DNA from 3 places in the Ihubacter massiliensis genome. Region 3 is predicted to be linked to each of the others. Evidence: predicted binding sites of a transcription regulator. Region 3 holds the regulator's gene; each other region holds the start of a gene.
The links. The regulator HrcA, encoded in region 3, represses chaperone genes, less so after heat shock. The targets are predictions, from matches to a motif close to TTAGCACTCNNNNNNNNNGAGTGCTAA.
Positions count from the first base shown of each region.

Region 1: a site for HrcA is predicted at 5,189-5,215, ahead of NIA71_RS14905 (co-chaperone GroES). Genes of this name have one in related genera too.
Region 2: a site for HrcA is predicted at 8,287-8,313, ahead of clpB (ATP-dependent chaperone ClpB). Genes of this name have one in related genera too.

Region 1 is NZ_JAMXVH010000001.1:3,205,068-3,215,839, reverse strand. Features, by position in the region: gene NIA71_RS14930 (aldehyde dehydrogenase family protein) at 1-377, shown strand, start outside; gene NIA71_RS14925 (AraC family transcriptional regulator) at 533-1,459, opposite strand; gene NIA71_RS14920 (ferritin) at 1,677-2,189, opposite strand; gene NIA71_RS14915 (IclR family transcriptional regulator) at 2,262-3,041, opposite strand; gene groL (chaperonin GroEL) at 3,199-4,839, opposite strand; gene NIA71_RS14905 (co-chaperone GroES) at 4,863-5,141, opposite strand; gene NIA71_RS14900 (prepilin-type N-terminal cleavage/methylation domain-containing protein) at 5,347-6,204, opposite strand; gene NIA71_RS14895 (DNA-3-methyladenine glycosylase family protein) at 6,259-7,167, opposite strand; gene NIA71_RS14890 (hypothetical protein) at 7,167-7,973, opposite strand; gene NIA71_RS14885 (DUF362 domain-containing protein) at 8,045-8,215, shown strand; gene NIA71_RS14880 (redox-sensing transcriptional repressor Rex) at 8,283-8,927, opposite strand; gene acpP (acyl carrier protein) at 8,995-9,222, opposite strand; gene abc-f (ribosomal protection-like ABC-F family protein) at 9,373-10,772, opposite strand, start outside.
Region 2 is NZ_JAMXVH010000001.1:3,712,123-3,722,894, forward strand. Features, by position in the region: gene NIA71_RS17000 (PH domain-containing protein) at 1-1,194, shown strand, start outside; gene NIA71_RS17005 (TetR/AcrR family transcriptional regulator) at 1,211-1,768, shown strand; gene NIA71_RS17010 (efflux RND transporter permease subunit) at 1,888-3,993, shown strand; gene NIA71_RS17015 (hypothetical protein) at 3,968-5,758, shown strand; gene NIA71_RS17020 (DUF3842 family protein) at 5,832-6,248, shown strand; gene NIA71_RS17025 (InlB B-repeat-containing protein) at 6,546-8,132, shown strand; gene clpB (ATP-dependent chaperone ClpB) at 8,413-10,772, shown strand, end outside.
Region 3 is NZ_JAMXVH010000001.1:446,449-457,220, reverse strand. Features, by position in the region: gene NIA71_RS02080 (MerR family transcriptional regulator) at 23-847, shown strand; gene NIA71_RS02075 (MFS transporter) at 848-2,299, opposite strand; gene dnaJ (molecular chaperone DnaJ) at 2,455-3,603, opposite strand; gene dnaK (molecular chaperone DnaK) at 3,678-5,555, opposite strand; gene grpE (nucleotide exchange factor GrpE) at 5,619-6,200, opposite strand; gene hrcA (heat-inducible transcriptional repressor HrcA) at 6,190-7,236, opposite strand; gene NIA71_RS02050 (AAA family ATPase) at 7,587-8,222, opposite strand; gene NIA71_RS02045 (APC family permease) at 8,354-9,856, shown strand; gene NIA71_RS02040 (LysR family transcriptional regulator) at 9,853-10,743, opposite strand.

The DNA of each region.
Region 1 (10,772 bases), 2.8 Mb from region 3:
GAAACGGCGCCTTCTACGAACCAACCGTTATCGTCGATGTTCCTAAGACCGCAGACGTTGCCAAGGATATGGAAATTTTCGGCCCGGTCGTTCCTATCATCGGCTTCGATACCGATGAGGAAGCCATCGAAATCGCCAACGCGTCCATCTTTGGATTGTCCAGCTGCGTCTTCTCCAAAGATCAAAAGCGCGCCTTCAAGGTTGCAAAAGCCATGGAAGCAGGCGGCGCGGTCATCAACGGAGCCAGCTTCTTCAGAGCCTTTGAAATGCCTTTCGGCGGCTGGAAGCACAGCGGCATCGGTACGGAAGGCGTCATGTCCACCTTCGATGAAATGACCCGCGTCAAAAACATCGTTTTAAAGAATATTTACGAATAATCATACAAAGAGAAAAAGGGGCTGTCGCACATTTCAAAATAAGTGATGTGTGGGATCAGCTCCTTTTTCGCACAAATTTCGCGAATTGATGGTTGAAACGTGGAGGTTTCCTAAAAGCTCCGCCTTCGCAGCGGATTAAGTCAGCAGGTTTGCGTTTATTCTTTTGATAGAGTAACGGGAGCTACCCAAATTTCCATGCGATTAGTTTCTTGTAAGGTCATATTATATTTTTCAGCAGAAAATGGTTTTGTAGTTAGACCATGCCTGGGAAGCCATGTGCTAAAAAGATATTTTCCTGCCTGGTCCAGCGCTGATGATACAAGTTCTTCAAAGCTTTCAGCCTCTATGGAACAAACAATGTAGTCTCCTTCTGGCAACTCCTGTTGCACAAAACCACCGTTCAGCTTTTGCGGAATGTTTTTGGCAAGTCCCCCTGCAAAATAGGAAAATGTTTCTTTTTCCTCATCCGCGGAATATGACATGCCCAATTCAATGTTCGGATGAATATATTGATCAATTGCCTTTTTTTCTTTATGATAACTAATCCAAAGCTGTCCTGGTACATCTATGCCTGTCCTTTCTCCAACTGGTGTTTGTGCCGTTATGGAAACATCTGCTGAAAGACCCAGATAAACTTCCGGAGTGTCAAGGTGTTCTCTGCGTATTTCTAAAATGATATTTTCAACGATTAGAGGAACACCCTCATCCGCCATTTCATAACCCAAAGAAAGAATCGGTTTTACAAAAGTATTGAGAAGCGGTCGATGTTTTTTATATTCCTCTGGTGTAATCCCATAGGTGTCCTTAAAGGCCCTGGTAAAATTTGAATGACTGGCAAAGCCATAGTCTAACGCCACATCTAAAATCCGCGGGTTCCCTGTATTTAGTGTATCGATCGCTTCTGCCAAACGCCGCAGTTTGACGTACTCTTGCAGCGGTTTATTTACCAGCCGCTTAAACAATCTTTGAAAATAAAATGGTGACAATCCAGCTATTTCAGCTAAAACTTCTGCCCGTATATTTTCCTGTAAATGTTCCTCAATGTAATCGACAGATTTTTGAACTGCTTCCCATGCGTGCATATTGTTTACCTCCTGTTTGATTGTGTCATTATTATATCAAATGAATCACGCTTGGGCTTTCCCTGCAATGCCCAGTTGGAAATCAGAATTGTGAACACCCTTCTAGAAAAAAGCTCTAAGCGCCTTCACCAACCATGAAAAAACTCATGATTAAGAAGTTGCTTAGAGCAGGTATCATCCAATAAATTTATATAATCCAAAGCACTTATGCAGTCTTTTACAGCGTCAGTGACGGCGCGTTATATGTCCTGCCCGCCAGTTCGCTGTCCAGCATATACAGGCCCTTAGCATCACTGCCAAACAGTTCAAACTTACGAACCAGGCTGTCAGCCGTATCTTCTTCCTCAGCCTGTTCTTTTACAAACCAATCCAGGAACTGCATGGTCCGGAAATCCTTATCCTGATAAGCGGCATCATAGATGTTATGAATCAAGCCGGTTACATACCGTTCATGCTCCGCACCCACTTTCAAAGGATCGATAAATTCCTTGAATTCCTTATCCGGCTTGCCGATCGCTTCCAATGTGACGGACTGGCCGTTCTGCTGAAGATATTCCATGAAAAGCATAGCGTGATCCCGCTCTTCCTGTGCTTGAATCTTGTACCAGTTATAAAAACCGTCCAGATTCTCATCCTTATAATAATTCGCCATATCCAGATACAGATAGGCAGAATAAAATTCCTTATTCACCTGGTCGTTCAACAATTCTACTACTTTTTTTGATAACATATCGCTTCCTCCTTATCTTACAAATGTCACTACTCTTATATGTATACCACATTTTTTTAAATTGTAACAAATTTATTCAACATAGCCCATGCTCCGCGACAGCTCCAGTGCCACCTGCTTTACATAGGCAGCCGTGTCCTCAATGCGGTCATCTGTCAGTACACGTACATCTCCGCTGGCGCTGATAGAAGCAATGATATCACCACGATAATCGTAGATAGGCGCTCCAATACATCGATGCCCGATCTCAAATTCCTGATCATCCATAGCCCAGCCTTGCCTGCGTACCTTGGTCATTTCCTCATGAAGTTCTTCCATGCTGGAAATGGTGTTGGGCGTAAATTTAATGAAGCTGCAGTTTTTCATTCGGTCTTCCAACTCCTCCTTTGAGTAATTGGAAAGAAGACATTTGCCCAAAGATGAACAATAGGCGTGCATTCGCAGTCCGATCTGGGAATACATCTTCACCGTGGAAACCACATCCATCTTTTCGATATAGACTACTTGATCTCCGTCCAGTACGCCTAAATGGGAGGTCAATCCCAAATGGGATGTAATCTGTACGATATAGGGCCGGGCCTCGGTCTGCAGCTCCAGGCTGTTGATGTAGCAGCTGACCGCCTCAATCAGCTTCAGTCCGATCTTGTAAGTGCCCGATTCTGTCTTTTCTATGTAATTTCTTCTCGTCAGCGTCGCTAAAAGTCGATGTGCCGTACTTTTATGGAGTCCCACACGGTTTGCCAGCTCGGTAACACCCAGGCCCTCCTGTTCCTCTGCTAAAACTTCAATCATGTCCAGCACTCGATCCACAGATTGTACGCCTTTATCATCGTGGGTCGAAGGCTTTGTCATAAATCCACCTCCTCGCATTACTGTGATAACGTTGCAAATTCAAGTTTGGGTCTATTATACCACAGTTAAAAAGGTTGGGGAGCTTTTTTTCTTTTGAGAAAAGGAAGAGCAGTCTGCTGGGCAGACTGCTCGAAACTATTCTTTTGGAAATGTCAGCTTACATCATTCCCGGCATACCGCCCGGCATTCCGCCGCCCATTGGAGGCATTGCCGCGCCTTCTTCTGCAGGAGCATCTGTTACGCCTGCTTCTGTTGTCAGGAGCATTGCGGAAGCGGATGCCGCGTTCTGCAGGGCTGATCTTGTAACCTTAGCAGGGTCTACGATACCTGCGTCGATCATATTTTCATATTCTTCGTGAGCTGCGTTAAAGCCTACGCCCGCGTCGCTGGTAAGAACTTTAGCAACAACTACGCTGCCTTCGAATCCAGCGTTTTCTGCGATCTGTCTAACCGGCTCTTCCAGAGCTCTCTGGATGATTGCTGCACCAGTCTTTTCATCGCCGGCCAGGTCTTTCACATATTTTGCCACTGCCGGAATTGCGTTGGCCAGCGCTACGCCGCCGCCGGAAACGATACCCTCTTCAACTGCCGCTTTTGTAGCGTTGAGAGCATCTTCAATTCTCAGCTTTCTTTCTTTCAGTTCTGTTTCGGTAGCTGCACCTACTTTGATTACTGCTACGCCGCCGGACAGTTTTGCCAGTCTTTCCTGAGTCTTTTCTTTATCGAAATCTGAAGTGCTTTCTTCGATCTGCGCTTTCAGCTGATGAACTCTCGCTTCGATTTCGCTGGCATCGCCTGCTCCGTCTACGATTACGGTGTTTTCTTTGTCAACCTTAACGGTTGCGGCTGTACCCAGCATATCCAGGGTAGCTTCCTTAATATCATAGCCAACTTCTTCAGAGATTACTGTACCGCCGGTCAGGATAGCGATATCTTCCATCATGGCCTTTCTTCTGTCGCCGAAGCCAGGAGCCTTAACAGCTACACAGTCGAAGGTTCCCTTCAGCTTGTTGACAACGATGGTTGCCAGCGCTTCGCCTTCCAGATCTTCGCAGATGATCATCAGTTTTCTTCCCTGCTGTACGACCTGCTCTAAGATTGGCAGCAGCTCCTGAATGTTGGAGATTTTCTTATCTGTCAGTAAGATGTAGGGGTTTTCTAAAACAGCTTCCATCTTTTCTGTATCAGTTACCATATATGCGGACAGGTAGCCTCTGTCAAACTGCATACCTTCTACTACGTCCAGCGTCGTTCCCATGGATTTTGCTTCTTCTACGGTGATAACGCCGTCTTTGCCCACTTTTTCCATCGCTTCTGCGATCAGTGCGCCGATCTGGTCATCAGCAGCGGAAATGGATGCAACCTGCGCGATGCTTTCTTTGCTGTCCACTTCGTGGGAAATCTTCTGAATTTCATCCACAGCCACATCAACAGCTCCCTGGATTCCTTTTTTCAGTACCATTGGGTTTGCGCCAGCTGCTACATTTTTAAATCCTTCTTTAATGATGATCTGAGCCAGCAGTGTCGCTGTAGTCGTACCGTCGCCAGCGACGTCGTTGGTCTTTGTCGCAACTTCTTTGACCAGCTGAGCCCCCATGTTTTCAACAGCATCATCCAGCTCGATCTCTTTTGCGATAGTCACGCCGTCGTTGGTGATCAGCGGTGATCCGAACTTTTTATCGAGAAGAACGTTTCTTCCCTTTGGTCCTAACGTAATTTTTACTGTATCTGCAAGTTTGTCAACGCCTGCCTGTAATTTTCTTCTGGCGTCCTCACCATAATGTAATTCTTTTGCCATTCCTCATTACCTACCTTTCCTAATTACTCCACGGTTGCTAAAATGTCTCTCTGGTTTAAGATCGTGTATTCTTCACCCTGATATTTGATCTCTGTTCCGGCATACTGGGAAAAGATCACTGTGTCTCCTGCTTTCAGTTCCATCTTTTCTTCTTCTGTCCCAGGTCCCACTGCAACGATCTCCGCCATCTGAGGCTTTTCTTTCGCCTGACCAGGCAGTACAATGCCGCTGGCTGTCTTTTCTTCTGCTTCTAATCTTTTAATAACCACACGTGCGCCCAAAGGCTTAATTCCAAAACTCATAGTTTCATCTCCTTCACTTTTATAGTTATTTTATTATCTACGATTTGTTAGCACTCACTCTTTACGAGTGCTAACTATAATTTAATACTTTCAGTCCCAGTTGTCAACAGGTTTTTTTGGTTTTTTGCTAAAGATTTTTTAAAGAAAGGAAAAGCGGCAGGCTGCCCGGACTCTTCTCCGTTCAGCTGCCGCCTTAAATCAGATTTTATTTTTTCTTAAATCCTTTTCCCGCTAAGTATTCATCAACAAAGTGATCAATGTCTTTGCCTTTGTAATTCTTAGCGTCTGCTATATTGGTTTCTTTTCCGCCTGTACTATAAACTTCTCCATTCACTTTGATGATCCCTGCATTCCAGGAACCCTGGGGGTTCCCCTCCGAATATGGGGATAAATTTGCAAAATATATGATATTCCCGTTACCCAACTGATAAGGACGCCAGTACATGGTTTTTCCATCATAGCCTGTGCTGGCAAGCTCTGTCTCGCTGACCTTAGGCAGGCTTCCGTAGGCCTTATAGACATTCCTAATCAGCTCGCTATCCTTGCCGCTATTATTCAGCTCTTCCGCAGCCTTCTTCACCGCTGCAGCAAACTTACTGAACTCATCCGCTGCGCACCCGCAGGTAAACTCGCCCCGATAGCCGGCGCCGGAAGGAATCAACTTAAACTCATAATCCTGATCATATACCGGGCATTTGGTTTCACCTTCATAATATCCGTTATCCAGCATGTACTTTGCCACATTGGTACCAGTAATCTTTATCACATCTGCGGTCGTAGTGCAGCTGCGTATCTGAGGATCATAATTAAACATAGCAATAAACTTCTTTTCCAGATCACCCCGCTGAATGGCGCATTTTGTCTTTTCCGTCTTTTTAATATATCCAGTGTATGCCGGAATCAAAATCGCAGCCAGTATGGCCAAGATTACCAGCACCACTATCACTTCGACCAGTGTGAAGCCTCTACTATCTTTCCTTCTTTCCATATCAAATCCTGCCTCTTTCGGAAAAATCCACGCGATCATAATCAGCCCGGCGATGTTTCTATCGTTCTCTTTCAACCGTTCGCATCTATTTTACCACAAATTTAAAAAATGAACACCCCCGGCAAAGGTTCATTTCCTGCGGTTCTCAAGAGTCAAAGGATCCGCGGATTGCCTGCGGCTGATTTGGCGAACATAGTAGAATAAATATTGCTGGGCGATTCCGCCGTAGCTGCCATAGGTACGGCCCGCAAAATCACTGATCTCCTTCACTGACTCCAGCCCGTAAAGATCGTTCATTACCTTTTTCATCCACACATCCACCGGAAAGCAATCGTACTTGCCCATGGAAAAAAGTAAAATACAATTTGCAACCTTGGGCCCCACACCGGGAAAGCTGGTCACATATTCAAAGGCTTCCGCAGCGGATACATCCGGCGCCCCCATCGTTTCCAGCCGCTCCAATCCGTCTGCGGCCACTTTTCTGGCGGTGCCGATCAAGTATTTTGCCCGGTAGCCCAGCCGGCATTCCACCAAATCTTCCGGCTCCAGACAGGCCAGAGTCTCCGGCGCAGGAAAGGTGTAGTAGACCTCTCCGTCCAGCTGGCCGGCCTTTTCCCCAAACTGACAGCACAAAGCTTCAATACATTTTTTAATCCTTGGAATATGGTTGTTTTGAGAAAGGATAAACGAAATCAGTGTCTCCCACTTGTCCTGCCTCAGCAGGCGAATTCCCTGTCCTGCACCAATGGCTCTTCCAATAACGGGATCCTTTGCCGCCAATTCTTTTTTGATGGCGCCATAATCCCGGCCCAAGTCCAGATAGTCCTTCCAAAATCCATTAAAATCCTCATCCGTTACATTTGAAAGTATCAGCCGGCCCCCTTGCTGGCAGGGATCAAATCGCAGATTAGCAATACGTCTGCCTGCAATACCGGCATAGCTTCCGTCGGGCCGGCGGTTCCACCTGAATGCCTGCCCGCAATCAAAGATATGGTCCAGGTCAAAATCGCGTATGCCTTCTATGCTGACCTGCCTCATTATTTCAGACCTCTTACTTCAATATCAAAGCGGTTTACATTGAAAGCCGTCATATCTTCGATCTGCCGGGTCGCTTCTTTTTGTAGCGCTGCAGCCTGAGCCACTATGTTAAATCCGTAGCGCATATTGACCAATGCCGTCAGCTCCACCCCTTCCATAGCCGTGATTGTCATCACCCGCAGGATATCGTCCACACTCTCCATCCGGGCCGCCACGCATTCCACAATATCGCTGAATACTTTGTCCGACAGATTGTAATCCCCCAGATAGCTGTAAGTCGGCCGCACCACGGATTTTTCCGCGAACCCGCCCTTATTGGCGCTCCATCCGCGAAAGATGCGCAGCGGCGACATAAAATAACCGGAGAACTGACGCTTGAGCTGAAAAACCGGAGCAGGGATAACGTGCTGTCCCATTTCATGCCGCTGTTTGTGGGCAATCGCCCGCTCCTCTTCCGTAGTGATATCCGTTATATACACGGTCTCCGATATTTGCGGGAGTGCCAGTCTCTTTGCAATTCGTTTAACCATCTCATCGGAAGTGCCAATTACTAAAAGCTTTTGCGGAGGTGTTCTACGGATGCTTTCAGCCACCTCCTTCTGGTGTTCCTCCTTAGTAAATAGGGCCGTTTTGACTGCCCCGACTTTTGTAGACCGCCTTTTGGCAGATATACCGGCCATAACTTTATTCTCATAAATAAAGAGTCCATCATCGATGATACCCTCAATATTTAATTCTTTACATAGGTTCTGGGCCTGGAAGCTCTTTCCTGTTCCACTTTTGCCCACAAGTGCGTAAACTTTCATCTTGAATTCTCCATACCCTTCTGTTATAATCAGATGTATCGTGAAGATAAACATTAAAGGAGGTTGTTACAATGGCTTATGTAATTAAAGATGCTTGCATCAGCTGCGGAGTATGCGCAGGTGAGTGCCCGACGGAAGCTATCTCTGAAGGCGACGGAATCTATGTAATCGACGCTGATAAGTGCATTGACTGCGGCGCATGCGCAGGCGCTTGCCCAGTTGACGCTCCAGTAGAAGCTTAGTTTATACATAATAATTTGTATACGTAATAACCGTTTCTTGCATAAAGAAACGGTTATTTATTTTTTGTTATATATTTTCCGTAGTATTGCGGTTCATATGGTACGCCAGAGAGTGCAGGCTGTCGCTCAGATGCACATTCTCAATGGCTACATGGTCCGGCACTTCCAAATCTACCGGAGCAAAATTCCAAAGGCCGCTGACTCCGGCAAAGCAAAGTTTGTCCGCAACCTCCTGAGCGCTGTCCTTGGTCGTACAGATAATCCCAATGTTGATTTGGTTCTCTTCCACATATTCTACGATATTCTCATAATCCATAACCTCAATATCGTTGATCTTCAAACCGATCAGCCTTGGATTGATATCAAAAATACCGCAAACCACAAAGCCTGCTTTGTAGTAATAGGTGTAGTTAGCAATGGCCTGGCCCAGATTACCGGCACCAACGATAATCATCTTATATTCCTTATCCAAGCCTAAAATGGCGCTGATCTCATTATACAGGCCCTCAACGTTGTACCCGTATCCCTGCTGTCCAAAACCGCCGAAGTTATTGAGATCCTGACGGATCTGCGAAGCCGTGTATCCGATCAAGCTGCTGAATTCATTGGAAGAAATTTTATCGACTCCCTTTTTCTGCAATTCTTTCAGATATCGTCGATATCTGGGCAGGCGCTTGATAACCGCATTTGATATTTTCGTATCTTTTTTCATTCCACTTCCTCAATTACCTTATAATTTGCAAAACCCGCCTTGCGACGGGTTTTCCTGATCTGCTGTCTTACGCTTTTTCCTCGACATATTTGATAATATCGCCTACAGTCTGGAATTTTTCTGCGTCTTCATCGGGAACTTCGATGTCAAATTCGTCCTCGATCGCCATAATGATCTCAACTGCATCCAGGGAATCCGCTTCCAAATCTTTCATCAGATGGGTTTCTGTCTTTACCGCATCCTCTTCAACGCCCAGCTGTTCAGCAATAATTCCCTTAATCTTATCAAAAACCATAATATACCTCCATTCAGTTAAACATTACCGGTTTATCATATTTGCCCATTGCAAAGTTTATCCGCAAATAACTCAAACTTATTATAGTAGACAGTTCTTTATATTGCAACCGTTTTTTAACTTTTTTTCCATCGGATCGTCCAACTTCCGTTAGATGTCCTGCAATTCCATCCATCTTTCGTATTCGCCGGCCATCTCTTCCTTGGCCTCGTCCAGCTCTTTGCTCAAGGTTTTCAGCTGCTCCGGATCGGTCATCACTTCCTCCCGGCATAGCTGTGCCTCAATGGATGCAATCCTGCTTTCCAGGGCTTCAATGTTCTCTTCCGCCTGTGCAAGCTGTCTTGCAAGCCTTCTTTTTCGAGCCTCTTCTTCCTTTTTCAGGCGGCGCTGCTCATTGACGGAAAGTTTTTCCTCCTGGGGTTTTTCCTCTTTTCCGGCCAGCTCTTCCAGATACTTCTTGCCGGATTCGATCTCCTGCTTCTTTTCCACGTAATAATTATACGTTCCCAAAAAAGCCGTGATGCCTTCCCGGCCCAGCTCAAAAATTCTGGTGGGAATTTTGTTGAGAAAGTACCGGTCATGGGAAACCACGATAACGGTTCCGGGAAAATCCAGCAGCGCGTCCTCAAAGACTTCCTTGGATTCAATGTCCAAATGGTTGGTTGGCTCGTCCATGATCAGGGTGTTGGCTCCTGACAGCATCAGCTTCAGCAGCGACAACCGCGCCTTTTCGCCGCCGCTGAGGGCGCTTACCGGAAGAAATACCATATCACCCTGAAAGAGAAAGCTTCCCAGTATGGAGCGCAGCTCCGTGTCCGTATAAAGCCGATATGCGTCGTGCAATTCTTCCAGTACCGTATTGCTTCCGCCCAGCAGCTGCTGTTCCTGATCGTAATAGCCGAAATCCACGTTGTGGCCCACTTTCAGCCTGCCGGAATTTGGTGAAAGATCGCCCAGCAGGATTTTTAGCAGCGTAGTTTTTCCCACGCCATTTGGCCCCACGATACAAATCCTTTCACCCCGTTTGATATCAAAGTCCACCTTTTCAAAGAGATGCTTTTCATTGGAACCGTAGCCGAAGCTTTTGGAGAGGCCTTCCCCTTCCAGCACGTCGTTTCCCGTTTTGAAATTCTGCCGGAACTGCAGCTTCATTCTGCCTCGCGATGCTTCCGGGCGGTCTACCATTTCTACCGCCTCCAGCCGTTTCTCCCGGGAAGCGGCCCGCTTGGCCAATTTTTCGGTGCCGTGCTGCTTGAAACGCCGGATAATTTCTTCTTGGCGGGCGATTTCTTTTTGTTGCTGCTGATACTTGCGCATCTGCGCTTCCCGCCGCTGTTTCTTCTGCTCGGCATAGCTGCTGTAGCTGCCTTCATATGTATAAAGCTTGTGATGTTCCACTTCGAAGATGCGGTTGACTGTTTGATCCAGAAAATAACGGTCGTGGGAAACCAGCAAAATCGTCCCTCGATATGATTTTAAATATTGTTCCAGCCACTTGAGCGTACCGATGTCCAGGTGGTTAGTGGGCTCGTCCAAAAACAGCAGATCCG
Region 2 (10,772 bases), 3.3 Mb from region 3:
TCGCAAAATATCGTTTTCCAACTGTTCAAAGTTTACAGCGTAAACGTGGACAATGCGGGCAGCATCAGCGGAGATTCGGGAAAGGTCAAGATGGCCTTCAAGATGAAGGATGCCATTGCGGTGAAACAACTGCTGCTTTCCAAGCGGCAGCAGCCTGATCCGGAGATTCACAATGACCGCATTTCGGAAGATGATAGCGGTAATACCATTTTAGCTGGAACTGGAGAGATCCTGTTGATGGGGCTTTTGCGTTCAAAAGCGCTGGTGGTGATACAGGTTCTGGCTTACGGCGGTGTAGCCATCAGCCTTATTTCAAGGATTTTTCTCTCTAAAAACGTGGACGGCCAGGAACTGATGCTGAACTATTTTCTCAGCATTTCTGCGCCCCTGCTGATTGCAGCGCTGATCATCGCCCTTTATTTGCTGGGAGTAGCCATCAGCGTGATTCTGACTACGATTAAATATTACGGCTTTCGGATTACCAATCGAGAAAATTCGATCTTCATTGAATATGGATTATTGAACAAAAAAACGTATACTTTAATTAAAGAGAAAATCAGCGGTGTATCCTATAATCAATCGATTCTCATGCGGATTTTCAAAAGAGGGACTCTGGAAGTTTTTGCAGTGGGCTACGGCAGCAATGAAGAGGATAGTCAGGAAGTGGCTATACTCTATCCTATAATCAAAAAGGACCGGTTAGAATTTTTTTTGAAGCGATTTCTGCCGGAACTGGAGCTGGAGAAATCACCAATAGGAACTGAAGCAAAAGCCTTTCCATACTTTTTCCTCTGCGGACGTTTCCTTTTCTCTGCACTGCTGCTCCTTTCCGCAGCAGTATCGACGGTCTTTTTTATTAGATTGCCGATAATCAAAGCTGTGGTGCTGGTTGTCTGCCTGCTGATTTTCCTGAGCGCTCTTGCGTCGGTAATACTGGAATACGGCAATACGGCGATGGCGGCGGACAGCAGAACCGTTTTTTTGACCTGCGGCGGCTTTACTAAACGCACTGTGCTGCTGAGGACAGAAACCATTGAATATATTGAGGAGAGGGCGACCACCAGAAAAAAGAGGAAAAGAGGGCTAACGACCATACGTCTGGGTATTCTCGCTCCGCCAGCGGTTTCACACCAGAGAGTGCGCAACTTGGCAATGGGCGTTTTTGAAGAGGTCAGGGAAAAGCTGACCTACTGATTTAAGGATGGAATTTATGACACAACTAACACAGCGAGCAATGGCGGCTTCTTTAAAAAAAATGCTGTCAAGAAAAACATTGGATAAGATAACCGTGAAGGAGATTGCGGACGACTGCGGCGTAAAAAGGCAGACTTTCTATTACCATTTCAAAGATATTTACGATCTTCTGGAATGGACCTTCGTACAGGAAGGGGAGCAGTTCATCGATGCGGAACGGATCTGCAAAAATTGGCAGGATGTATATCTGGAGGTATTCCAATATATTGAAAACAATAAAAACTTTACAATCAATGCCTACAATTCCATGGGACGGGAGCACTTGGAACGATATTTTTACAAAATTGTCTATGATTTAATCGCGCTGTTCATCGAAGGCACAAGGGATTCTCATAAAATTTCCCAAGAGGACAAAGACTTCATCTGCAACTTTTATAAATACGCGCTGGTGGGAATTATCTTAGACTGGATCCGAGGCGGGATGAAGGCGGACCCGAAAGTGATTACCAGTAAGCTGCACAGCCTGCTTAAGCAGCAGATGCATACAGATCTATTTCCTCTGAGCAGCGATTAATTTTTGACAAATCAGGAGCAGTGTTAAAATTTTTAACACTGCTCTTTTTTTGTCTATGGCACAGCCGGTTTCAAAGGCTTAGAATGAATAAGATTTAAGAGAAAAAAAGGAGGCCGGATATGTTAAAGTTCGGGGAAAAAGTAGTAAACCACAGGAGGGTCATCTTAGTCGTTTGCTTGCTGCTTTTGATTCCGTCCGTTCTTGGGATGATCAAAACCAGAATTAATTACGATGTACTGACTTATCTGCCCGATGATATTGAGACCATAAAAGGTCAGGACATCCTACTTAAAGACTTCGGCAAAGGTGCTTTTTCCATGGTTATGACTGAGGGTCTTTCTTCCAAGGAGAAGGTGGTGCTGGAAGATAGGATGAAACAGGTGGATCATGTGGCCTCGGTCATCAGTTACGAGACCGCTTTGGATGCGTCCGTTCCCATGGAGATTCTGCCGGATAAGTATAAAGCATCCATCCAAAAAGGCGATACATCTCTGATGGCAGTTTTTTTTGACACGTCCACATCCGCCGATGAGACCATGGACGCCATACGGGAAATCCGCCATTTATCCGCAAAACAATGCTTTGTCAGCGGAATGTCAGCTGTTGTGACGGATACCAAAGATTTGGCGGAGCATGAAGAACCAATTTATGTCATGATTGCAGTTGCCTTAGCTGCTGTTGTATTGGGTGTCTGTATGGATTCGTATATTATTCCAATTATATTCCTTTTGGGAATTGGTATGGAAATTCTGTACAATTTGGGGAGCAATTACTTTATGGGGGAAATTTCTTATGTGACAAAAGCCCTCAGCGCAGTATTGCAGCTGGGCGTAACCATGGATTATTCCATATTCCTGTGGCACAGTTACCAGGAAGAATGTGAAAAACTGCCGGGAGATAAACCGGCGGCAATGTCCCAGGCAATCGCCCATACCATAACCTCGGTATCGGGCAGTTCCATCACCACCATCGCCGGCTTCATCGCTTTGTGCTTTATGACCTATAAGCTGGGGCTGGACCTGGGGATCGTAATGGCCAAGGGCGTTATTTTCGGCGTCATCGGCAGCGTCACCATTCTTCCGTCCATGATTCTGGTATTCGATAAATTGATTCAAAAAACTATGCATAGGGAAATCATACCGGAAATGAACCGGCCGGCAGCCTTTATCATACGCCATGCCCGCCTCTTTGGCCTTCTGTTCCTGATTTTGCTGGTACCGGCCCTGATCGGATATACCAGGACCGATGTCTATTACAATTTAGATGCCAGCCTGCCAAAGAATCTGGACAGTATTGCAGCCAATGAAAAGCTGGAAAAAGAGTTTGATATGGGGTCCACCTATATGATTCTGGCCGATGCCAACCTTAGTGCCAAGACTGCCGACCGGATGACAAAAGAGATTGAGAAGGTAGACGGCATAAATACTGTTCTTGGTTTTAACTCAGTGATGGGACCGGCCATACCAAAGGATATGATTCCGGACAGCGTTTTGGATGAACTGCAGGAGGGCGGCCGCCAGCTGATGATTATCAATTCCAAATACAAGGTGGCAACGGGAGCCGTTTATAAACAGATCCGGCAAATTAACCAGATTACGGAGAAGTATGATCCCAAAGCCATGGTCATCGGCGAGGCTCCATGCACCAAGGATTTGATTTCCATCACCAACCACGACTTCAAGGTGGTCAGCTTGATTTCCATCATTGCCATCTTCCTGATCATCGCCATCAATTTTAAGTCGGCCTCTTTGCCGGTCATACTGGTGGCTGTCATCGAACTGGCGATCTTTATCAATATGGGAATTCCATTTTACACTGGCACCCGCCTTCCCTTCATCGCATCCATCTGCATCGGTACCATTCAGCTGGGGGCGACGGTGGACTACGCCATACTGATGACCACTCGATTCAGGCGAGAGCTGCAGCTGGGAAGGGAAAAAAAGGAAGCTGTGCGGATTGCACTCAGCACTTCCATTCCGTCAATCATCGTCAGCGCGCTATGCTTTTTCGCGGCCACATTCGGCGTTGGCATTTATTCGGATATTGACATCATCAGCTCTCTGTGCGGCCTGATGGCGAGAGGGGCTCTGATCAGCATGATGGTTGTAATCTTTATTCTGCCTGCAATGCTGGTTTTATTCCACCGCATCATATGCAGCACCAGCATGGGCTTTAAGCATTCAAAGGAGGAAGCAGAAAATGAAAAGAAACTTGAGGCAAACTAGAATCCTGACTGTGATACTGAGCCTGGTCCTTGCGGCAGCAGGCAGCACCGCTCCGGTCTTTGCCGCCGAAAAAACGGATGACGCCTTAATTTCCAAGGAGGAAACCGTGTATGTCATGGCCGACGAAAATGGAGATGCCAGTAAAATTATCGTCAGCGAATGGCTGAAGAACGCTGGTGAGCTCAGTCTAATCAAAGACTATACGGAACTGAAAGAAATTGAAAACGTTAAGGGCGACGAGTCCTTTGATCAAAAAGACGGCAAGGGAACCTGGAAAGCGGAGGGTAAGGATATTTATTATCAAGGAAAAATAAAAAAGGAGCTGCCCGTCGAAATGAAGGTCAGCTACTACTTGAATGATAAGGCTGTCACATCGAAGGAAATTGCCGGAAAAAGCGGTAAGGTAAAAATTCGCTTTGACTATACCAACAACCAAAAGCTGCACGGCGTCTACGTTCCTTTTGTGGTGATGACCGGCATGAGTTTGGATAACGATATTTTCAGCAAGGTGGAGGTGAAAAACGGCAAGGTGATCAACGACGGTCAGAAATCCATGGTTGTTGGCTATGCGCTCCCGGGACTTGCTCAAAGCTTGGAGCTGAAAGATACGGAGGTTGTTATACCAGATTACGTGGAGGTGACTTGTCAGGCAGAAAAGTTTGCATTAGGCGGGACCATGACCGTTGCTTCAAGCAGCTTACTGGATGATCTGGATTTGGGAAGAATTGATTCCATGGACGACTTGAAAGCTGCGCTGGATCAGCTTCAGTCAGCGGCAGCTCAGCTGGAGGAAGGCGCTGAAAAACTCCAGAGCGGAGCGGGCGATCTGGCCAAAGGAACCAGTGATCTCTCGAAAGGGGCGGGGACGCTTTCCAAAGGGACAACGGATTTGTACAAAGGGGCGGGGACGCTGAAAGAAAAAGTGGAGCAGTTGGGGAATGGACTGAAGGAGGCCAAAGATGGAAGTGCCCGGCTGCAGACAGGCGCCGATCAGCTTCTGAAAGGCGCAGGCGATCTGGAGTCAGGTGCCGGCCGGCTGAAAGGAGGGATCGGCCAAATCCCGGGTAAGCTCCAGGAAGCCGTAGGCAAAGTATCGGCGGGAATTCAAGGAGCGCAGGGTCAGCCGGGAACCATACAGGCGGATGAAGCTGCACTGGCCGCATTAAACAAGATCGATGCAAGTAAGCTGAGCGATGGGGAGAAGACAGCGCTGGCACAGGCGAAAGGCGCCCTCCAGAAGAGCATAGACGGCCAGAAAAGCATTGTATCAGGGCTGACAAGTGAAAGTGCAAAGATGAAAGACAGCGTGGCAGCCTTGAGTGACGGCGCGGAAGAGCTGGCGGCGGGAACAAAGGACTTGAAAAACGGCCTGACCGATCTCTCCAGCGGCGCCAAAGACTTGAATACAGGAATTACAAAGGCCTGCGAGGGCGCAGGACTTTTAAAAGACGGAGCTGCCGATTTAAAAAAGGGGGCCCATCGAGTTAACGATGGTGCAGGCGATCTGAATGCAGGGGCCAAAAAAGTAAATGCCGGTGCCGGTACTTTGGCGACGGGAGCCAGAGATTTGGCCGGGGGCATTTCCAAGTTCAAGAGCGACGGGGTGGATAAACTGGCAGAAGCCTTTAACGGAGATCTTTCCAAGGTAGTCGATCGTCTGAAAGCTTTGCAGAAGGCGGCATCCGATTATCAGAGCTTTGCCGGCAAACAGGCACAGACCAAAGGTACCGTAAAATTTATCTATAAAACCGACGAGATCGAGTAAGAGAATTGCTTTTGCTGCCGCAAGTGTGTTAAAATTACACAAAAGTCAATAAATGCGGGAGGAATGAGACGATATGGTAATTGCAGTAGTAGACGGACAGGGCGGAGGTATCGGAAGGGCCGTCGTTGAAAAGATAAAGGCAGCGATGCCGGCAGCACATGTGATCGGGCTGGGCACCAATTCAGTTGCTACCGGCCAGATGCTGCGGGCAGGCGCTGATGATGGCGCCACAGGAGAAAATGCTATTGTCCACAATATGCAGCATGTTGATATTGTGGTAGGAGTAATTGGAATACTCAATGCCAACTCTATGATGGGTGAATTGACACCGGCTATGGCCTCTGCCATCGGCGGCAGCCATACCTATAAAGTGCTTCTACCCATCAATCGCTGTCATATCCATGTGGTAAGCGTCGAAGATGTTCCTTTGGGCAAACATATCGACCATGCCATTGAAGCAATCAGGAGGTATATTGAGGAACAGGAATGAGGAGAAGGCCGCTGCCTGGAAAAACTGAATATCATAGAAAAACCCTGCACTGCGGGGCTTTTTTAGTTTGAAGGAAGACTTTAGGAGATGTGTCAGACCATGGATTTTCGGGGAACAGAGGAGTAGCAATACAGGCTGTATGGCTCAAGGCAGCAAGCATCAACAGGGATGAACAGCGATGGTATTAGAAAATATTGGTTACATTAAATGTAATCGAAATGTAACCTTGAACAATTATAATAACCTTAACGTAAAAAACAAGGGAGTATTTCCATTTACATAGGGAGGATTTTGTTCATGAAAAAAGGAAAAGGTATTCGAATCGCATACAGCCTGCTCATCGTATGCTTTCTGTTCGCTCAGATGACGACGATGGCTTTCGCGGAATCCCAAGGCGGGTCTGAAAAAGCGTCGACTGCGGAACAACAGAAAACGGAAAGAACACAGGATAAGAGCAGCAGACAGGCGGATTCGAAAGAAGTCGGTTATTATACCATCGAATATATCGTTGATCCCGCCTACGATCACTATTATGTGTTAAAGCAAAGCGGCAGCCGCAGCTATACAATGAAGAAAAAAACCACCGAAAAGATTACCTCTTTCGGTGTATGGCTGCTAGCAAAAAATCAAACCGGAAACGGAGACATGAACGTAAAGATGACACTGCTCAACACGGCTCATGGAAAATGGGGACAAAAGGATGTACGTTTTGCACCGGGCGATGCCATCGATGTACACAAAAATAATCAGGCTTTCGTTAATTATAGCAATGGGTTCGGATTTACTAATTTTGATGCGGATTCGACGATTCGTATTATGGTCAGCCCATATAATCCGCCGGTGGAAACAGCTTTACATTCCATTGAATTCCGCGTCAGTCCCAGAGGCGGCGGAAAATTGACTGGTAAGACGTATTTTGAAGACATTGCTCATGGAACCCTTTTCGGAGATGTGGTAACAAAGCTGCCCGGAGCCGACCCTGACCCGGGATATCAGTTTGCGGGATGGGATCCTGTAAAAGGGCTGCCTGCAGCGGACAGTAAAGTGGAAGGAAATCTGCATATTGAAGCGGAATTTGAAGAAACGGAGGCTGCGATCCGCTATCGATCTTCTGATGAAACCGCAGGTACGGTGGATCGTGAGGCTGAATCGGTGAAAGCAGTCAGCGGCAGTACCAAAGGCGTTGCTGCCAGTGCCAACTCCGGCTTCCGCTTTATCAACTGGACTGATGAGAGCGGAAAAGAAGTAAGCAAAGAAGCAGGCTTTAACCCGCAAAAGAATGATGACAGCGTTTATGAAACACAGACCTATACGGCTCACTTTGAAGAAGAGGTGGAACAGTTTTATAAAGGTGAGGAGAATACGTCTTCAACCCAACAGCAGCAATCCTCTGCCGGAGAACGGCAGCAGAACGAGTACGTTAAGAAGGGAGCTGCAGGGAATACAGCAGAATCCGCCGTTCAGACAAGGGCAAATCGGAATGCTTCGGTGAATACAAATACGGCGGATGCAGCTGTGGGCAGCGCTGACTCGCAGGATAAAACGGCCCCGGCCGCTGTCTCCATCCAGGACAGTCAGGTTCCGATGGCCGCGGGGATATCCAAGGAAAGCGGCTGGGCATTTCTCAACTTGATCTTCGCAGTCTTGGCAGCTTTGATGAGCGTATATGTTCTGGCAGGCAAAAAGCAGAGCAAAGGCATGTTTAAGGCAGGCAGCGCATTTGCGGCTATCTGTGCAATTATGATCTTTATACTGACGGCTGAGATGAACCTGCCTATGATTTTGGCGGATCCGTGGACTGCGCTTATCGGGCTGTTGACGCTTTTAGAAGCAGTGATAACAGGGCTGGCGATAAAAGATGCTGCAAGAAAAAAAGGAAACTAAGGGTTACAAAATGAAAGCTGGGGCTGCTCACATTGCTTGGTGCGGCAGCTCCAGCCTTTTTATGTTACACGGCTGATGGAAAGGATTACTAACCTTAACGAAATAAGCCTGGATCATGCGTACTCCTATGGGAGGTAGTCGAACAATAAAATTGTTAGCACTCTACTCGGGTGAGTGCTAAAAAAGTTCTTTACTTTTTGCTCATGCAGGATTACAATATAGGTGTAAGATAAATTATCCTTGTTAATACTAAAGTTAACAGGCGCGGAGGTGAACATAAATGAACTTAGAAAAATATACGCAAAATGCCCAGGGGGCCATTATGGATTGCCAGAATATCGCCATAGAAGAAGGACATCAGCAGCTTGAGGCAGAGCATCTGCACCTTGCACTAATCATGCAGCAGGACGGGCTTATCCCGAAACTTCTCAAGTTCATGGAAATAAATGTTGGGGCTGTTATTGGGGATTTAGAGGAAGAGATGGAAAAGCTTCCGAAAGTAACCGGCGGAGCCGACAACATGTATTCGTCCAGGCGGCTTTCTCAGATCCTGATGAAAGCGGAAAAAATCGCAGAGGAGTTCAAGGATGAATATGTCAGCGTAGAGCATATGTACCTGGCCCTCCTCGAAGAAAAAGGGACGCCGTCTTCCAAGATATTCAAGAAGTACGGCATTACAAAAAACAAATTCCTGGAGGCCTTGGAAAAAGTCAGAGGCAACCAGAGAGTAACCAGCCAGAACCCAGAAGATAATTATGATGCATTGAACAAATACGGCCGTGACCTTGTGGAAATGGCAAAAGAGGGAAAGCTGGATCCGGTAATCGGCAGGGACGCGGAAATCCGCCACACCATCCAAATCCTTTCCAGAAGAACGAAGAATAACCCGGTGCTGATTGGCGAACCGGGCGTAGGCAAGACAGCCGTTGTAGAAGGCCTGGCCCAGCGTATCTTAAACGGCGATGTGCCGGAAGGGCTGAAAGATAAGACCATCTTTGCCCTGGATATGGGGGCGCTGATCGCAGGCGCCAAATTCAGAGGTGAATTTGAGGAGCGGCTGAAAGCCGTATTGAATGAAATCGAAAAATCGGAAGGCCGGATCCTGCTGTTTATCGATGAAATCCATAACATTGTAGGCGCCGGCAAATCGGAAGGCGCGATGGACGCAGGCAACCTGCTCAAGCCAAAACTGGCCAGAGGCGAACTCCACTGCATCGGCGCGACCACGTTGGATGAATACAGAAAGTACATTGAAAAAGATGCAGCTCTGGAGCGGCGTTTCCAAAAAGTATTGGTGGACCAGCCGACGGTAGAGGATACCATTTCAATTTTAAGAGGATTGAAAGAACGCTTTGAAATTCATCACGGTGTGCGAATCACGGATAATGCGCTGATTGCCTGCGCGACCCTTTCCGACCGCTATATCACGGACCGGTTTTTGCCGGATAAAGCCATCGACCTGATGGACGAGGCGGCATCGAAGATTCGGACCGAGATCGACAGCATGCCGGCCGAGCTGGATGAGATTTCACGAAAGATCATGCAGCTGGAGATTGAAAAACAAGCGCTGGGTAAAGAGACGGACGACGCTTCCAAGGCCCGGATGGATCATTTGGAAAAAGAATTGTCCCAGCTCAAGGATGAAAGCGCTACTATGCGGGCTCAGTGGGAAAATGAAAAGAAGGCCATCACTGAGGCCAAGGGGACCAAGCAGCAGATCGAGGAAGTTAAACTTCAGATTGAAGAGGCTGAGAGAAATTACGATTTGGAAAAACTGGCCCAGCTGAAATACGGAACCCTTCCCGAACTGGAAAAGAAGCTGGAAGACGAAAAGGAGCAGGCTGACGAGGCCAAGGAAAACCGTCTTCTGAAAGAAGAAGTCGGCGAGGAAGAGATTGCAGAAGTCGTTGCAGGTTGGACTGGAATCCCGGTGAGCAGACTGGTGGAATCGGAGCGGGAAAAATTGCTGCGTCTGCCGGAAACGCTGCACAAACGAGTCGTCGGCCAGGATACGGCGGTGGATGCAGTAGCAGAAGCCGTGCTCAGGGCAAGGGCCGGATTGAAGGACGAAAGCAAACCCATCGGTTCCTTTATCTTCCTGGGACCCACCGGCGTGGGCAAAACCGAGCTGGCAAAGGCATTATCAGAAGCCATGTTCGATTCGGAACGCAATATGGTGCGGATTGATATGTCCGAATATATGGAGAAGCACTCTGTATCCAGATTAGTAGGGGCTCCTCCGGGATATGTGGGCTACGATGAAGGGGGACAGCTGACGGAAGCCGTAAGGAGAAAACCATATAGCGTGATCCTCTTTGACGAAATTGAAAAGGCTCACCCGGATGTGTTCAACATCCTGCTGCAGCTTCTGGACGACGGCCGCTTGACGGATAATCAGGGAAGGACCGTGGATTTTAAAAATACCATTGTTATCATGACGTCCAACATTGGCAGCCAGTATTTGATCGATGGAATCAAGGCCGACGGCACAGTGGACGATGGCGTAAAACAGCAGGTTGAAGACGAGACGAAAAAGTATTTCCGGCCAGAGTTCCTAAACCGTGTGGATGATATCGTCGTATTCTCGCCGCTGACAGAAGACCAGATCGGCAGAATTATCCAGCTGTCCATGGTGGATAT
Region 3 (10,772 bases):
AGTCAATAGGAGGAACAAAAAAATGGAAAAAAATCTAAAGGATTATTTTACCACCGGCGAATTCGCCAGACTCTGTAATGTAAAAAAGCAGACGTTATTCCATTATGATGATATTGGCATTCTTTGTCCGGAGCTTGTGGGCGATAATGGCTATCGCTATTATTCCTATATGCAGCTGGAAGTTTTCTACACCATCTCCATGCTCAAAGAGCTGGGAATGCCTCTATCCGACATCAAAAAATATTTGGATCACCGCAGCCCAAGAGCCTTTATTGACCTATTGGAAAAACAGCAGCTGGAGGTTGAAGAAAAAATTCAGGACCTTCTATGGCTCAAGCGTTTTATTAACACCAAGCTGGACATTACCAGGGAAGGATTAACTGTGCCGATCAACAAAATTTTTCTAGAAACGCGGCCTGAGGAATATCTGATTGCCACCGAGTATGTGGGCGCTGACGTAGACAAGGATATCGCTGCCGCGGTTACAGAGCATCTCAACTTCTGCCACAGCCTGGATATCTACAGTGCATACGCCATCGGCGGCATGATTCCCATCCAGTGCATCGTCCCCGGCCAGAGCTATATCTATTCCCATTTTTATACCCGCACCGATTGTTCGAATTCGGGTGAGGTAGTTGTCTGCCCGGCGGGCGATTTCGCTGTCTGCTGTGATAATAAAGGCTATGATAACGTAGAAACCATTTGCGCCCGCCTGCTGCAATATGCAGACGATTGCGGATATCGGCCGGGGACGCATATCTATGAAGATCTTTTGTTGGATGAAATGTCCGCTAACGGATATGACAATTACACGGTAAAGTTATCTCTACCTCTTTACAAAGCATGATCAGATCAATTTTTTAAAGGGTTCAAGATCAATATCTTCGCCCTTTTGACGGCGTCCCAAAGCTTCCAAAACCTCATTGTATACCGTCTTGGTGATCGGGTATTTTATGACCATAATGATTGACAGCACCATGAAAAACGCTGGGATCACGGTAAAGGATAAGTGCATCCAAACAAGTGTCAGATCCGATTGAGCCTCGGCTTCACCGTTGAATCCGGCAAATTGAAGAATCAGGCCCAAAATCTGCATACCAGCCGCATTGGCCAAAGACTCTGACAAAGATTGGAGTGAAATCACCAGCCCGGCGCGTTCTTTTCCGTTGGCCAATTGATCCACTTCACAGACATCATAGATCATAGCCGGCACCAGCTGCCAGTAGCAAATGCTCCCCACGCAATATGCCAGGGAAAAGAGGCAGAGCATGATCATGGAAGAAACGCCGGTAATGCCGAACAAGGCCATGATGAGGGCGCAGAACCCCATACCGAAAATAAACATGGTTCGTTTATCAAAGTATTGATTGACCCGCAGAATAACCGGCACAAACACCACAGAAGCAAAGGTCATAACGGCCAGGATAAAGGTAATTCCCGCCGCGGAAAGTCCCATATTATAAGTGAAGAAATACATTCTGTCGGCGCAGAAAATGGCGTAAGCGATCAAGTAAAAAACACTGGTGCCAACAATAAAACGAACGGAGCGCAGCTTTAGAATCTGTCCATAGTTTCGCACCATATCCCAGGCCATGCGCAAAAGTTCCTTTGGTTTTACCTTATTCCTCTTCTTCTCCGGCAGCGTGCCGGCAGCTTTTTTCTGAGCGTATTCCTTCTCATATCGGTCTTTGATCCCTGCCGCTCCGATTAAAATCGTCAGAGCTGAACAAACTCCGCAGAACACAGCCATCAGCTGCCAGCTCTGGGTCGAACTTTTACCCTGATTCAAAAGGAAATCAACGATAATGTTGGGAAGAATCATACCGATGGCCATACCAAGGGTATTAAAAAAATAGGTATATCCCCGCAAAACCGTCCGTTCATCGTAATCCTGGGTCAATTCCGCTCCCCAAGCCAAATAGGGAACAAAGAAGGTCGAAAACGAGGTCCAAAAAAGCAGTATGGCAATTCCATAATAGAGTACGCGGACAATTTCACTAGCATTGATGGTCGTGAATAAAAGGCCTGTCAATACCGCCAGTGGAAAGGCTGCAATCAGAAGATAAGGCTTTCTCTTTCCGAATCTGGTATAGGTATTATCGGAAAGATAACCAACGATAGCACCGCAGATCGTTTCCCACACTGAGCCGATGGCTGCAAGCGTTCCTGCAATACCGGGGCTGATACCGACCACTGTGCTCAGAAAAAACAGCAAAAATGTTCCTGCTAGACTATAAAGCGCCGAATCTCCCACACCGGCAAGGCCATATGCAATTTTGGTTTTCAGATTTAATTTCATTTTGACACTTCCTTTTATAAAGTCAACAAGTTTATTATAAACGATCCGGTTACCATATAGTCAATAGTTGTTTCAAAATTGCAAAAATTACAACAATAATATCAAGTAAAAGAGACTGGGCAACAAATGCACCCAGTCTCTTTTATATAATCTTTTTAACTGAAGAACTCCTTCATGGAGTCTAAAAATCCGCTTTTCCTTTTATAGCAATCGTTCTTCACTTCTTTTGCCATGTTCTGAATCGCTTTCTTCTGCTTGCCGCTCAGTTTGGTTGGAACCTCCAAAATCACTCTTACATACAGATCACCTTTTCTACTTGAGCGTACGGATTTTACGCCTTTTCCTTTCAGCCTGAACACGGTATTCGGTTGTGTTCCCGCCGGAACTTTATAGGACACCTTGCCCTCTAAGGTTGGGACGGTAATATCGTCTCCAAGAGCCGCTTGATCGAAAGTGATGGGAATTTCCAGCCACAGATCCTGGCCTTTTCGTTCAAATAGTTTATGCGGCCTTACGGTCAATACAACATACAAATCTCCGTTGGGGCCGCCGTTGCTGCCCGGTTCGCCCTGTCCTTTGATGGATATGACCGAATCGTTGTCAACGCCGGCTGGAATATCCACAGAAATGGTGACAGACTTTCTCACTTTCCCAGTTCCGCCGCAGTCGCCGCACGGATGCTCGTTGATCTGTCCGGTACCTCCGCAGTCCGGGCATGGGGATGAGCTCTGGAATGTACCAAACGGTGTTCTCTGTGTCGTATGAACCTCTCCGGTTCCTCCGCACTTGCCGCAGGTCTTTTTTGAAGTACCGGGCTGTGCACCGGTGCCACTGCAGGTCTCGCACTCCACATATTTATTAATCTGTATTTCTTTCTTTGTACCAAAAGCAGCTTCTTCGAAGGTAATGGTCATCGCTTTCTGCAGGTCATTACCTTTTATGGGGCCGTTTCTCCGCCTCTGTCGGGAGCCGCCTCCGCCGAACATACCTCCGAACATATCGAAGATATCCTCAAAGCCGCCCGCGCCAAAGCCTCCAAAACCGCCGCCCGCACCGCCGAATCCGGCATTGGGATCTACTCCTGCATGTCCGAAACGGTCGTACTTGCTTTTCTTTTCAGGATCGGATAAAACGCTGTATGCTTCATTGACTTGTTTGAACTGTTCTTCGGCTTTTTTGTCCCCGGGATTTTTGTCCGGATGATATTTCATGGCCATCTTTCGGAAGGCTTTTTTGATTTCATCATCGCTGGCGCCCTTTTGCAGTCCAAGGACTTCGTAGTAATCTCTCTTATTCTCTGCCATAGCCTTTTCCTCACTTTAAGTATTATACTCGGGCAGAGCACTCCCTGTAAAAGGAGTGCTCTGTCAGAGTTGGATTAGTTGTCTTTCTTGTCCTCATCCACTACTTCATAGTCAGCGTCTACTACGTTGTCTCCTGCAGGGCCGCTTTCTGCGCCGCCGCCTGCCTGGCCGCCCATGTTGGGGTCAAATCCCGCGCCGCCTGCTCCGCCGTTTTGCTGTGCCTGCTGGTACATCTTAGCTGAAATAGCGTGGAACTGTTCAGTAAGTTTTTCCGTTTTATCCTTGATCTCGTCGATGTTGGTGCCCTCAAGCGCCTTGGACAGATCGTCCTTAGCTGCGTTTACTGCATTTTTTTCTTCTTCTGACAGACTTCCTTCGATTTCTTTCAGGTTCTTTTCTGTCTCATATACCAGCGTTTCTGCCTGGTTGCGAACTTCAACTTCTTCTTTTCTCTTCTTGTCTTCTTCCGCGTACTGTTCAGCCTCTTTTACCTTAGACTGAATTTCATCGTCGGACAGTTTTGTGGAAGAAGTGATGGTAATGCTCTGTTCTTTGCCGGTACCCATATCCTTTGCGTGTACATTTACGATTCCGTTGGCATCGATGTCGAAGGTAACCTCGATCTGAGGTACTCCGCGGGGAGCCGGAGGAATACCGGTCAGCTGGAAGCGTCCCAATGTGGTGTTTCCGGCCGCCATTTCACGTTCCCCCTGCATGACGTGGATATCGACAGCTGTCTGATTATCCGCCGCTGTGGAGAAGATCTGGCTCTTCTTGGTGGGGATCGTTGTATTTCTTTCAATCAGCTTGGTCGCTACGCCGCCCAATGTTTCGATGGAAAGGGACAGCGGAGTTACGTCCAGCAGCAGTACGTCATTTACTTCACCGGTCAGTACGCCTGCCTGAATAGCAGCGCCGATGGCTACGCATTCATCCGGGTTAATTCCCTTGAACGGGTCTTTTCCTGTCACTTTCTTAACTGCTTCCTGTACAGCCGGGATTCTGGTGGAACCGCCGACCAGGATTACTTTGGAAATATCACTGTTGTTAACACCGGCATCGTTCATAGCTTTCTGCATTGGTTCGATGGTCTTCTGAACCAGATCGGCGGTCAGCTGTTCGAACTTGGCCCTTGTCAGGTCCATGTTCATGTGCAGCGGTCCGTCCTGATTTACAGTGATGAACGGCAGGTTGATATTGGTGGTCTGCGCGCTGGACAATTCTTTCTTCGCTTTTTCAGCAGCTTCTTTCAATCTCTGCAGCGCCATCTTGTCATTTCTCAAATCAATGCCATTTTCTTTCGCAAATGTATCTGCCAGATAATTGAGCACGGCTTCGTCAAAGTCATCGCCGCCAAGTTTGTTATTTCCGTTTGTAGCCAGTACTTCGAATACGCCGTCGCCCAGCTCCAGAATGGAAACGTCGAATGTGCCGCCGCCCAGGTCATATACCAGGATTTTATGCTGCGCTTCATCTTTATCAAGACCGTATGCTAAGGAAGCAGCCGTCGGCTCGTTAATAATTCTCTTTACATCAAGTCCGGCGATCTTACCTGCATCTTTCGTAGCCTGCTTCTGGCTGTCAGTAAAGTAAGCGGGAACTGTGATGACGGCTTCTGTTACTGTACCGCCCAGATAACTTTCCGCATCCGCCTTCAGTTTGCTCAGAATCATTGCGGAAATATCCTGCGGTGTGTATTTTTTACCGTCAATTTCTACGTTGTGGTCAGTACCCATGTATCGCTTGATTGAAGCAATGGTTCTGTCCGGGTTGGTGATGGCCTGTCTTTTGGCGGTTTCACCGATCAATCTTTCACCGTTCTTGGCAAAGCCAACTACGGATGGAGTGGTTCTGTTTCCTTCTGCGTTGGCAATTACGACAGGTTCTCCCCCTTCTAATACTGCTACGCACGAGTTTGTTGTACCTAAGTCTATACCTATTACTTTTCCCATGTTAATCTCTCCTTTTATATTGTATTTCTCATGTATTTAAATTTTTAAACATTAACCTTTTAATCAGCTGGCCACCTTCACCATGGACGGGCGGATGACTTTGCCGTTGAGCGTATAACCTTTCTGCATGACGCCGGAAACTTTACCACTTTCATATTCATCGGTTTCTTCATTCATCACCGCATTGTGGAAGTTAGGGTCAAACTCTTCTCCAAGGGCAGGTATTTCTTTCAGCCCTGCCTTTTCAAGCACATCGAAAAGCTGTTTGAAAATCATTTCCATACCTTCTTTAAAGCTTGCGTCATCGGCATTATGCTCCAGCGCCCGCTCAAAGTTGTCGAGGACGGCCAGAAGTTCAATCGCCAGTTTTTCATTGGCATAGGAATAGATATCGCTTTTTTCCTTTTCTACCCGTTTTTTGTAGTTCTGGAAATCAGCCATCAACCTCATATAGCGGGAACCTTCGTCCTCCTCAGGTTCCTTGCATTCTTCCTGTTTCTCCGCTTCCTCGCCTTCCTGGGATTGGTTTTCTTCCTTTTTTGCTTCGTCATCGCAGGACGCTTCAGCTTCCTTTGTTTGCTGCTCCTTTTTTTCTTCGGCTATTTCTTCAGCCATTTCGCGTTCTTTTTGCTCGTTAGTCGTCATCCTTACCTCCTCCTGACAGTTTAAACGTATTGCTTATATTCTCCGTCAAATATTCAACGACCGAAGTAATTTGCCCGTATCGCATCCGCGTGGGCCCGATCACGCCGATCTTGCCGGCCAGCTTTCCATCCACATGATAAGTGGCGGTAATCAGGCTGCAATCCTGCATGATGTCTTCGGCATTCTCTTTTCCAATGGTTATGATTACACCGTTCTCCCGGTTGATCAATGTCTTTGTAAAGTCCTCTTTTTTATTGAGCATTTCCAGAAACATTTTTGCTTTATCCAAGTCATTGTACTCAGGAATGGAAAAGATGTTGGTCAGTCCATCCATGTACAAGTTGACGTTGAGCATATCTTCCAGGGTCTTGATGAAGTTAGGTACGACCTTCCTTGCCAAAGTGCTCATGGCTTCGATATCCGTCTCAAAGCTTTCGATAATATCTAAGGTAAGTACTTCGCTGATGGTCTTGCCTCGGTAATTATAAGTCATGGTCTTGGCTAAAAGCTCCAGACCATCCTCTGTATAAGGTACCTTCAGCTTGAGGGCTGTGTTAGATACCTTACCGCTGTGGGAAACGATCATCAGAACAACGGTATGTTCGTCTACCGGCAGCAGGTTAATGTATTTTAATGTATCTTCATCCGGCGACGGTGTCAGGGCGAACGACGTTAAATTGGTAATATCCGATAAAATTTTCGCTGCGTGCTGTACCGTTTTTTCAAGTTCCGTCACGTTTTCATAAAGCTTGCTTGCAATGGCATTTTTTTCATCTTCGCTCAATTCATATTTTTTCATCATATCGTTTACATAAAGACGATATGCCAGCTCAGAGGGAACACGACCTGCTGATGTGTGGGGATGAGTCAGATATCCCATCTCTTCCAGATCAGCCATTTCATTTCGAATCGTTGCCGGGCTTATCCCCAAGTCGAACTTTTTGGAAAGTGTTCTGGAACCGATCGGCTCTGCTGTTCTAATGAAGTCGCTGATAATAGCCTGTAATATTTTCAGTTTCCTTTCACTTAAATCCATGATAGCCCCTCCTGTTAGCACTCTTTATAAGTGAGTGCTAATTACAGTTTAAATTTACCACTCTTATGTAGTATTGTCAACACTCTTTTAAAAAATTTCTTGAAATTTTTTCTTTGGGTTTTCCCGAAAATTAAATGGGCTGACCCGATTTCCCATCGGCCGGGATTCGAGGCGAAAATTGAGGACGCACGGGCTGAACATGCACAAGTTTGATGTAAACTGATAAAGTAACACCGGCGGCACTCCGCAAAAAGGGGACTGCCTCATGCGGCAGTCCCTTGCCTGGTGTAATATTTCATGTCCATAAATCCTGCCGGGCCGCAAGCCCGGCCCGTCCTTTGACGGTAGTATTAAAGTCTGTTTTTCAGTTCGGGAAATCTGGTGCAAATGTAGTTTACTGCGATTTCTTTCACTTGCTCATCACTCAGTTTTCCGGTGTCGATGCACAAATCGTATCCGGTCAGATCCAGCCATTTCCTTCCGGTATACGTATTGTAATACCGCGCTCTTGCCTTATCGGCCTTTTCGATCATTTTCAGTGATTTTTCGTGGGAAAAATCCAGGGTGTTTTCCAGCCGCTCCAATCTTTCATCCTCGTCAGCATGGAGAAAAAAGCTTACATGCTTCTTATAGCCGCGGAACAAATCAGATCCGCACCGTCCCACAATTACGCAAGGCCCTTCATCTGCCGACTGACGGATCAGCTCCGATTCAATCTGATAGAGATTTGCCCCCGTCGGTACCAGCCATGCATCTGTCATATAGGGCAAATTGTAAATGCTGGACTGGAACAGAGACTTTCCTACCCGGTACTCCTGTTCATCTAGATTTTCAAGATCCTCTTGTGGAATGTTCAGCTCCTCAGCTGCCTTTTTCAGCAGCTCTTTATCAATGTAGCTGAATCCAAAATACTCTGCGATAGCTTTTCCAAGAACCGAGCCTCCGCTGCCAACCTGTCTGCCGATGGTAATAACATAATTATTCATGATTCCACCCCACTTTCCAAACAGTGCTTTTTCTTTATTTTACTCCTTTATTTTCCATTCGTCAAAGGCAAACACCAATTTTCTGACTTTACATAGCATAAAAAGAGAAGCTATAATGAAAGGATTGAATTATGAAAGACTTACATATCAATAAAACCGCATCACTGAAACGATGTTTCGGCATGCGCGAGTCCGTTACAATCACAGTAGGAACCGTCATCGGCGTCGGCCTCTTTACAGTCGGCTCCGGCGCGGCCGGCATTCTAGGTCCGGCAGTGATTTTCGCCACTTTAACCGCGCTCATCATCAGTATCTACCCGGCTCTGATCTATGCCGAAATGGGCGGAGCGCTGCCTTTTGCCGGCGGAACTTACCAATACGCATCCCTTGGACTTGGAAGGCCCTTTGGGATGCTGGCCGGCTGGAACTTTATCATCTCCATGGTATCAGTTGCCAGCGGGGAGGCGCTGGCTTTCAGTTTCTATCTGCGTACGCTTTTCGAAGCGTTGGGATTCTCGCTGCCCTTCAGCGATCCGGTGATCGCCTCTGCTGCCATCTTACTCTTCGTTGTCCTTGCTGTCCGCGGAGTGGAGATGAGCGGCAGGCTGCAAAATGGCTTTTTGTTCTTTTTTTGGGGAATCACTATTATCTGGTTTATCACCATGCTGCCGGTCTTCCACTTGGATTCTTTTTCCATATCCACAGCTAGCGACAGCCTTTCTATTAAAGACTTTTTCCCATGTGTAGCCATGATCTGGTGGTGCTTTGCCGGCTTTGAAACCTGCTGTGCCATGGGAGAGGAGATCTGTTTTCCCCGGATCAATCTGCCCCGCGCTTTGTTTTTAGCGCCGTTCATCGTCTTTATTGTAACGGCATTATTCCAATGGGCCTTGGTCAGCATCACGCCTGTTGACAGCCTGGCAGCTTTGGCGACTGCAGATGCGCCTTATGCTCACGCCATGAAAACAGCCGGAATCGTAGGGCTCCCGCTGATACTTTTATGCCTGGGGATTACCTTTGGCGGTGATTTTTCCACCCTCAACGCCGCCATTGCCGCGCCGGCCCGTTATCTGTTCACCATGGCCAGAGATAACGCAATTCCTCCCATTCTGGGGAGAATCCATCCCCGCTTTCAGAGCCCTTTTATCGCTTTGATCTGCCTAGGCCTTTTGATGATCCTTTTAGTATCAACTGGTTCCATCACCTATATCGCCTCCCTGTCTCTCTTTGCGACCCTTCTTTATTATGTGATCGGCATGCTGTCGGCTCTGGGGCTTCGAAAAAAATACCCGGATCTTTCCCGGCCTTTCCGCACGCCCGGCCTTTCCGCAGGCGCAGGGGCCAGTATTGCCGTTTATCTACTTTTAATGACACAGCTTTCCCCGGAAGCCATCGCTGCTGGCATTATGTGGTCCTTAGCTGGCCTGGTTCTGTTTTTCGCTAGAAATGGTTTGCAAAAAAATGCGCAAACGAAAAAAGAGAAAACCGAATTTCTCTTTACTGACCATGAGTTTGATGTGCCTTCTGATGCAGAACAGGCAAAGATGGACCGGGAATACCGGATCTGGCGCCTGTCCGTAATCTGTGCCATCATAGGAGTTGGAGCACTATATCTGTTTTCCTTTGTATGTTAGCCTTCTCTGGCATCTTTTAACTGTTGAAACAACTCAATATAGTCTGGCGAAAAAACACTGTTTCTTCGCCAGATAAATGTAAAGTCGTGTGTAAGGTCGAAATCCAGCAGAGGAATTTTTATCAGTTCTCCTGTTTCCAGCTCTTTTTTTACCGCTGCCTCATAGAGGAAGGTAATTCCGCATCCAGCCGCGGCCAAGGCTTTAATAGCGTTGATATTACTAATTTCCAATATACTTTTATAATCGCTGATTAAAAAATTGCGGCTTTCAAGGTAACGTTCGAAAATTTCTCTGGTCCCGGAGCCTTCCTCCCTCACAATAATCCGTTCATCAAAAGTATCTTCGATCCGCATCATTTTTTTCGCAGGCTGATACGAGGGACCGCATACCCCAATATAAGGTTCATTGGAATAGACTTTGGAGTCATATTCACTTTTGGCAAAAAAGCCTTCTACCAGTGCAAAATCAATCTGCCCGTCATTAAGCTTTTTCAGCAGCTCTTGAGTGTTGGCAACGGTCACGTGAACAGCTGCCTCAGGATGGGCCTTCAAATAGCTGGCGACCGGCGCCGGAATTACGAATTCTCCCACTGTTAAGGTCACACCGAATACCAGCTCTCTTTTTTCTCCCTGCAACTGTCGCAGCTTGTCTTGCAGATGCATCACATCATGAACCATCGTCGTCGCCGTGCTTTGCAGAAAGGTTCCGGCCTCTGTCAGGCTGATCTTTTTGTTATGATAATCAAATAATTTAACTTCAAACAGTTCCTCCAGATATCGGATATGCTGAGAGACCGCAGGCTGGGTGATATTAAGTTCTTCCGCCGCACGGGTAAAATTCATGTATTTGCATACAGTCAGAAACGTATTCAGTCTAAAATCCAGCATAACCGTCCTTCCTTTCCTTATGATCCCCA